Regions from separate parts of the Allobosea sp. 2KB_26 genome, predicted to be linked through region 1. Evidence: predicted binding sites of a transcription regulator. Region 1 holds the regulator's gene; the other holds the start of a gene.

Region 1 (4,081 bases):
TTTGCGAGCCGGCGAGGGCATGCGATCGTAGATCGTGACCGCATGGCCGGCCACTGCGAGGCGCTCGGCCGCAATCAGCCCGGACGGCCCTGCTCCGATGATGGCGATGTGATGTGAGGACATCGGTCCGGCTTGCCGTCCGCGCGGCCTGCGGTCAAGGGTAATCCCGCCGCGCGGGCCATCGATAGGACGAACCATGCCGACCATCGCCGCCTATCTTGGCGCAGCCATTCTCGAAATCGCCGGCTGTTTCGCGTTCTGGGGCTGGCTCCGGCTCGGCAAGCCGATCTGGTGGATCGTGCCCGGACTGGTTTGCCTCGCCCTGTTCGCCTGGCTGCTGACGCTGGCGGAGAGCGAAATGGCCGGACGCGCCTATGCCGCCTATGGCGGCATCTATATCGTGAGTTCGCTCGCCTGGCTCTGGGTCGTCGAGGGCTTTCGCCCCGACCGCTGGGACATTGCCGGCGGGCTGATCTGCCTCGCCGGCGCGGCGGTCATCATCGCAGGGCCGCGCTAGAGTATCGGCCCGAAAAGTGGATTGCGGCTTTCGGGAAAGCCGATGCAAACATAGACGATCAGATCATCGCGCCGGGTTCGATATCCGGCCCGACGATCCAAGTCTCAGCTCCGCGCAAAGGTCTCGTCGAAGGCGTAGCCGGCGCCACGAACGGTCCGCAGCGGATCCTTGGCGTTGTCGGGGGTGATCGCCTTGCGCAGGCGGCCGACATGGACGTCGACAGTGCGCTCGTCGATATAGACATCGCGACCCCAGACCGCGTCGAGCAGCTGGGCGCGGGAATAGACCCGACCCGGCGCCTGCATCAGGAACTCGAGCAGGCGGAACTCGGTCGGGCCGAGATGCAACTCGCTCCCTGAGCGGCGGACACGGCGGGTGGTGCGGTCGAGTTCAAGATCGCCGGCGGCCAGCAGCCCGGCAACATGACCCGGCTTGGCGCGGCGCAGCAGCGCCTGGATGCGCGCGATCAGCTCGGGCAGCGAGAAAGGCTTGACGACATAGTCGTCAGCCCCGGTGGCAAGGCCGCGCACACGCTCGGTCTCCTCGCCGCGGGCCGTGAGCATGATGATCGGCACTCGCTCGGTATCGCGACGGGTCCGCAGCCGCCGGCAGAGCTCAATGCCGGAAAGGCCCGGTAGCATCCAGTCGAGCAGCACGAGGTCCGGCGTATGATCGCGCAGATGCAGCTCGGCATCGTCGCCACGCGCTACGCTATCGACCTCGAAGCCTTCGGCCTCGAGATTGTAGCGCAGCAGCAGGGTCAACGGCTCTTCGTCCTCAACGATCAGGATGCGTGCAGGCATGTCTCACTCGGTCCCAAAGGTGTCGGGCGCCGGTCACTCACCGGTGGCGGCGTCCAGAAGAATGTTGGTGGTGTCGAGCTTCGGACGGGCTGCGTCCAAGGCTTCGCCCGTGACGAGATAGTGGATCGTCTCGGCGATGTTGGTGGTGTGGTCGCCGATACGCTCGACATTCTTCGCGCAGAACAGGAGATGCGTGCAGAAGGTGATGTTGCGCGGGTCTTCCATCATATAGGTGAGCAGCTCGCGGAAGAGCGAGGTATAGAGCGCGTCGATCTCGTCGTCTCGGCGCCAGACCTCCATGGCCTTCTGCTCATTGCTGACGGCATAGGCATCGAGCACGTCCTTGAGCTGGGCCTGAACCAGGCGGCTCATATGCTCGAGGCCGACGACCGCACGCGACGGCGGCTGGAACTGGCCGGAGATCGCAACGGCGCGCTTGGCGATATTCTTGGCGAGATCGCCGACACGCTCGATATCGGCGGCGATGCGAATGGCGGAGATCAGCTCGCGCAGGTCGTTGGCGAGCGGCTGGCGCCGGGCGATGGTGAGGACCGCCTTCTCCTCGACCTCACGCTGCAGGTTGTCGAGGCGCTGGTCGGCGCTGATGACCTTCTGTGCCAATCCGGTATCACGGCGCACCAGGGCGACCGTCGAATCGCCGAGCATGCGCTCCGACATGCCCCCCATCTCGGCAAGGCTGCGGCGGATCCCCTCGAGATCGGCGTCATATGAGCGGACGATGTGATCAGTCATCGCGGCGTGTCCTTTGTCGGCAAAGCAGTTGGAAGGCTTGGTACCGTTTCAGCCGAAGCGACCGGTGACGTAATCCTGCGTCTGCTTCTTGTGCGGGTTCATGAAGATGGTGTTGGTGGCGTCGAACTCGATCACCTCGCCCAGATACATGAAGGCGGTGTACTGCGAGATGCGCGCCGCCTGCTGCATGTTGTGGGTGACGATGACGATGGTGAAGTCGGTCTTGAGCTGCTCGAGCAGGTCCTCGATCTTGCCGGTCGAGATCGGATCAAGCGCCGAGGTCGGCTCATCGAACAGGATCACTTCCGGCTTCTGGGCGATGGTACGCGCAATACAGAGGCGTTGCTGCTGGCCGCCGGACAGGCCCATGCCGGAGGTCTTCAGCTTGTCCTTGACCTCGTCCCAGAGGGCAGAGCGGCGCAGCGCACCTTCGACGCGGTCGTCGAGTTCGGACTTCGGCGGCTTCTCATAGAGGCGGATGCCGAATGCGACATTGTCGTAGATCGACATCGGGAAGGGCGTCGGCTTCTGGAACACCATGCCGACGCGCGAGCGCAGCTCGTTCACATCGATATCGTTGCTGATGACGTTGCGGCCGTCGAGCAGGATCTCGCCGGTGGCGCGCTGCTCCGGATAGAGTGAATAGATCCGGTTGAAGATGCGCAGCAGGGTCGACTTGCCGCAGCCCGACGGCCCGATCAGGGCGGTGACATGGCGGTCCCGGAAGTCGAGATTGATGTTCTTCAGCGCCTTGTGCTCGCCGTAGTAGAAATCGAGGTTCTTGACCGCGATCCGGACGGGGGCCTCGGCATCAAGCGCTTGCGGGCTCAGTTCCAGCGTCGAAAGCATCGACTTGTTCCTTCAGATCGAACGCGACGAGGGTTTAAGGCCGTTCATTTGCCGCCCCGCACGATACGGCGGGCGATAAGCGAGAGGCACAGGATCGAGACGGTGATGATCAGCGAACCGGCCCAGGCGAGCTGCTGCCAGTTCTCATAAGGGGCGGAGGCGAACTGGTAGATCGTCACCGGCAGGTTGGAGACGCCGCCGACGAGGGTGGGCGAGAACCAGAAATTGTTGTTCAGCGCAGTGAAGATCAGCGGCGCCGTTTCGCCGGCGATGCGCGCCAGGGCCAGCAGGATACCGGTGACCATACCGGATTTCGCCGCCCGCCAGGTCACGCTGGTGATGACGACCGAAGGCGGGGCGCCCAGCGCAGCACCGGCTTCGCGCAACGAGCTCGGCACGAGGCGCAGCATGTCCTCGGTGGTGCGCACGATCACCGGGATCGCGATGATGCCCAGCGCGACGCCGCCGGCCCAGCCGGAATAGCCGCGGAACGGCTCGACCAGGATGACGTAGACGAAGAGGCCGATCAGGATCGACGGTGCCGAGAGCAGGATGTCGTTGATGAAACGGATCAGATCCGCGAGCTTCGAGCCCTTGCCGTATTCGGCAAGATAGGTGCCGGCGAGCACGCCCACCGGCGTCGCCACGGCGATGCCGAGGAAGGTCAGCACGATCGAGCCGACAATGGCGTTGGCAAGGCCGCCCCCCTCGCTGCCGGGACCGGGCGTGACCTGGGTGAAGGTCGCGACGGAGAGCCCGCCGATCCCCTTCACGAGCAGCATGCCGAGAATCCAGAACAGCACGAAGATGGCGAGAAGGGTGAAGCTGGTGGCGATGATTTTCATCGCCCGATCGGCGGTGCGGCGCGCGGGACGGACACGGCCCCAGACCTGATGAGGCGTCGTGGCGGGCGGGGTGACGGCGCTGTTCATGGCCAGGCTCCGCTCAGAAGGACTTGACGCGCGCGACAAGGATACGCGCGATCACGAGGACGACGAAGGTGACGAAGAAGAGGATACAGCCAAGCGCGATCAGCGCGTTGAGCTGCAGGCCCATCGCCTCGTTGAATTCGTTGGCGATGCGCGAGGCGATGGTCGAGCCGGGATCCATGATCGAGGCCGAAAGCCGGTTGGCGTTGCCGACGACGAAGGTCACCGCC
Region 2 (4,081 bases), on a different contig from region 1:
CTGCCCCAAGCGGGGCAACGACGGCCAGCGGTGTGGGGGCGTCGCTCTCCGCAATGAAGCGCCGATCGATCGCCTCTGCCACAAGGCGGGCCTGGAAGCGCCGCCCTGTGACGTCATGCGACAGCGTCGCGCAATAGGCCACAGAGGCGCCGCAGCGGGCGAGCGCCAGCGCCGTGTTGAAGCCGGATCCGCCCAACACGCACTGATAGCGCTCGCCGCGTCCGTCCTCCGGCACCAGATCGGCGAGCGCTTCGCCAAAGACGAGCACTGCCCTCGGGTTCACAGCAGCCCGCGCTTCGCCAGATTGCGCATCAGATGCGAAGCGCCGAAGGTCCAGGGCTCGCATTCATCGGTGCGGCGCATGCAATTGACGAGCGCTCCCAGTTCCGGCGCAGCAATCGTGACGATGTCCCCGTATTTATGGGTAAAGCCACCGCCCGGCGTGTCGCGATCCTTGATCGGCGCAAACATGGTGCCGAGATAGAGCGCCGCACCATCCGGATACTGATGGTTCGGATTGAGCATCTGCGCGGCAAGATCAGCCGGATCGCGGCTGATTTTAGCGATCGAGGACGAGCCTTCCAGCCTGAAGCCATCCTCGCCCTCGACCGTCAGCGTCACGGTCGTCTTGCGGACATGGTCGAGCGAGAAGCCGGCATCGAAGAAGCGGATGAAGGGACCGACCGCCGCCGCAGCATTGTTGTCCTTGGCCTTGCCGAGCAGCAGCGCCGAGCGCCCCTCGACGTCGCGCAGATTGACGTCGTTGCCGAGCGTTGCTCCGACGATGGCACCGGTCGAGGCGACGATCAGCACGATCTCCGGCTCGGGATTGTTCCAGGTCGAGGCCGGGTGCAGGCCGGCATCGACACCGGTGCCGACGGCCGACATGGGCGGCGCCTTGGTGAAGATCTCGGCATCCGGCCCGATGCCGACCTCGAGATACTGGCTCCAGGCCCCCTGCTTGATCAGCACGTCCTTGAGATGCATCGCCTCGGGCGAGCCGGGCTTCAACTTCGAAAGATCGTCACCGATGAGCTTGCCGATCTCCTCGCGGATCGTGGCGGCGGCGGCCGGATTGCCCCGCGCCTTCTCCTCGATCACGCGCTCCAGCATCGAGACCGCGAAGGTCACTCCGGCGGCCTTGACCGCCTGCAGGTCGAGCGGCGCGAGCAGCCAGGGCTTCGTTGCGTCGCGGCGCGCGGGCGGCGTGTTTGCAAGGATGTCGGCGAGCGTTCCGATGGGATCGCCCTTGGCGATGCGCAGGGCTGCCGCGGGATCGGCCGTCTCGCAGAGATCGCGCATCGTGGCGAAGGCAGCGGTGATATCCACAAGTTCATCACCACGCAGAACGACGACCGCGGGACCGGCAACCTCCGGGCGCCAGATCCGGCCAGCGAGCGCGGCGACTGCGGCGTCCGCCGGCAAAGTGTTCCGGGGCGTCAGGGCAAGCTCGGGCATGATCGTTCGTCCGCTGGTGGAATGGTCACGTTGAAAGTCGCACGCGAGAACAGCCGCTTCGCCGCCAATGTGCAAGAGTGCAGGGACGCGGATCAGACATGGCGCACATGTCGTGCGATTGTCATTGAAACGTCACCTGTTCTTCATGCTAGCTTGCGCACCAACGACAAGAGCCGCCCGCACGAGCGCGGCATAAGGGAGAGATAGATGACATCCAGATCGCGCTTGATGATTTCGGCTGCGCTGCTGACGCTGGCTGGTGCGGCTCCGGCCGTCGCGCAGACAGAGATTCAGTGGTGGCATGCGCTGACCGGCGCCAATAACGACGTGGTCGTGAAGCTGGCCGAGGAATTCAACGCCTCCCAGAAGGAATACAAGGTCGTTCCGGCCTATAAGGGCTCCTATCCCGACACGCTGAACGCTGGCGTCGCCGCCTTCCGCGCCGGTACCGCGCCCCACATTCTGCAGGTCTTCGAAGTCGGCACCGGCACGATGATGTCGGCCAAGGGCGCTGTGAAGCCCGTGCACGAACTGATGAAGGAAGCCGGCGAGCCTTTCGATCCCAAGGCTTATTTGCCGGCGATCACCGGCTATTACTCGACCGCCAAGGGCGACATGCTCTCCATGCCGTTCAACTCGTCGAGCATGGTGATGTGGTACAACAAGGACGCCTTCAAGAAGGCGGGCCTGAACCCCGACGCCCCGCCGAAGACCTGGCCAGAAGTCTTCGAGGCCGGAAAGAAGCTGAAGGCCGCCGGATATGACAAGTGCGGCTTCACCAATGCCTGGGCGACCTGGGCCAATATCGAGCAGTTCGGTGCCTGGCACAACATCCCGATTGCGACCAAGGCGAATGGTCTCGATGGCTTCGACACGGTCCTGAACTTCAACAGCCCGCTCTTCCTGAAGCACTGGACCAACCTGGTCGAGCTGCAGAAGGACAAGACCTACGATTACTCCGGCCGCACCAATAACGGGGAAGGCCGCTTCACCTCGGGCGAATGCCCGATCATGCTGACCTCGTCGGGCTTCTTCGGCAACGTCAAGGCCAACGCCAAGTTCGACTGGGCCAACGCCGCGATGCCGTATTATCCGGAAGCGGCCGGGGCACCGCAGAACTCGATCATCGGCGGCGCCTCGCTGTGGGTGATGGGCGGCAAGAAGGCTGACGAATACAAGGGCGTCGCCAAGTTCTTCACCTTCCTCTCCGATGTCGACCGTCAGGTGAAGCTGCACACCGAGTCCGGCTATCTGCCGATCACCAAGGCCGCCTATGCCAAGGTCAAGGATTCCGGCTTCTACAAGGACAAGCCCTATCTCGAGACGCCGCTGCTCGAACTCAACAACAAGGAGCCGACCGAGAATTCGCGCGGCCTGCGCTTCGGCGGCCTGGTCCAGATCCGCGACATCTGGTCGGAAGAGCTCGAAGCGGCGCTGAACGGCCAGAAGACGCCGAAGGCTGCGCTTGACGCCGCCGTCGAGCGTGGCAATCAGGCGCTGCGCCAGTTCGAGCGGACCGCCTCGCGCTGAACCGGTCACGATCCTGAGCCGGGGCCTTCCGCCCCGGCTTTTCTCTTGCTTCACGGGCTGCATGCAGAAGAACGCCTATTTCCGGAGCCTGACGATCCCGCTTCTGCTGCTCCTGCCGCAGCTCGCGATCACGGTCGTGTTCTTCTACTGGCCGGCGAGCCAGGCAGTCTGGCAGTCCTTCCTGCTGGAAGATGCCTTCGGCACGTCGACCCAGTTCGTCTGGTTCGAAAACTACCAGAGCCTTTTCGCCGACCCCGGTTACTTCAAGGCGCTGCGCAACACAGCGGTCTTCTCGACCTTCGTCTGCGTGTTCTCGCTGTCGATCGCGCTGCTCTTTGCCGTGATGGCCGACCGGCAGATCCGCGGCGCCGAAATCTACAAGACGCTTCTGATCTGGCCCTATGCGGTCGCTCCCGCCATCGCCGGCGTGCTATGGATCTTCATGTTCGATCCTTCGCTCGGCATGCTCGCGCGCGGGCTGCAGAGCCTCGGCATCGCCTGGAATCCGCGCCTCAACGGCAATGACGCCATGACGCTGGTCATCCTCGCCGCGACATGGAAGCAGATCAGCTACAATTTCCTGTTCTTCCTCGCCGGGCTGCAATCGATCCCCAAGAGCGTGATCGAGGCGGCAGTGATCGACGGTGCGCGACCGATGCGCCGCTTCTGGACCATCATCTTCCCGCTGCTGTCGCCAACCACGTTCTTCCTGCTCGTCGTCAACATCGTCTATGTCTTCTTCGACACCTTCGGCATCATCGACACGGTCACTGGCGGCGGGCCTGCGGGCGCGACCGAGACGCTGGTCTACAAGGTCTATTCCGACGGCAAGGGCGGCTCCAATCTTGGTGGCTCGGCGGCACAATCGGTCATCCTGCTCGTGATGGTCATCGCCATGACGGCTGTGCAGTTCCGCTTCATCGAGCGCAAGGTCAATTACTGATGGCCTCGGTGCTCTGGAAGGAACTGACGGCCGAGGATCTGCGTCACAAGGCGGCGAATGATGCGATCGTCGTCCTGCCCGTTGCCTCGATGGAGCAGCACGGTCCGCATCTGCCGGTCGGCGTCGACACCATCTTGTGCGAAGGCGTCT

Evidence for each region. The regulator PhoB, encoded in region 1, activates phosphate uptake and scavenging genes when phosphate is short. The targets are predictions, from matches to a motif close to TGTCATNNANCTGTCAT.
Region 2: a site for PhoB is predicted at 1,567-1,583, ahead of ugpB (sn-glycerol-3-phosphate ABC transporter substrate-binding protein UgpB). Genes of this name have one in related genera too.

The regions. Positions count from the first base shown of each region.
Region 1 is NZ_JBFRHE010000004.1:481,730-485,810, reverse strand. Features, by position in the region: gene AB4099_RS15695 (TIGR03862 family flavoprotein) at 1-123, opposite strand, end outside; gene AB4099_RS15690 (YnfA family protein) at 197-517, shown strand; gene phoB (phosphate regulon transcriptional regulator PhoB) at 622-1,320, opposite strand; gene phoU (phosphate signaling complex protein PhoU) at 1,354-2,073, opposite strand; gene pstB (phosphate ABC transporter ATP-binding protein PstB) at 2,122-2,922, opposite strand; gene pstA (phosphate ABC transporter permease PstA) at 2,967-3,854, opposite strand; gene pstC (phosphate ABC transporter permease subunit PstC) at 3,868-4,081, opposite strand, start outside.
Region 2 is NZ_JBFRHE010000020.1:22,327-26,407, reverse strand. Features, by position in the region: gene AB4099_RS30595 (PfkB family carbohydrate kinase) at 1-283, opposite strand, end outside; gene AB4099_RS30590 (fumarylacetoacetate hydrolase family protein) at 280-1,458, opposite strand; gene ugpB (sn-glycerol-3-phosphate ABC transporter substrate-binding protein UgpB) at 1,687-2,988, shown strand; gene ugpA (sn-glycerol-3-phosphate ABC transporter permease UgpA) at 3,050-3,931, shown strand; gene AB4099_RS30575 (creatininase family protein) at 3,931-4,081, shown strand, end outside.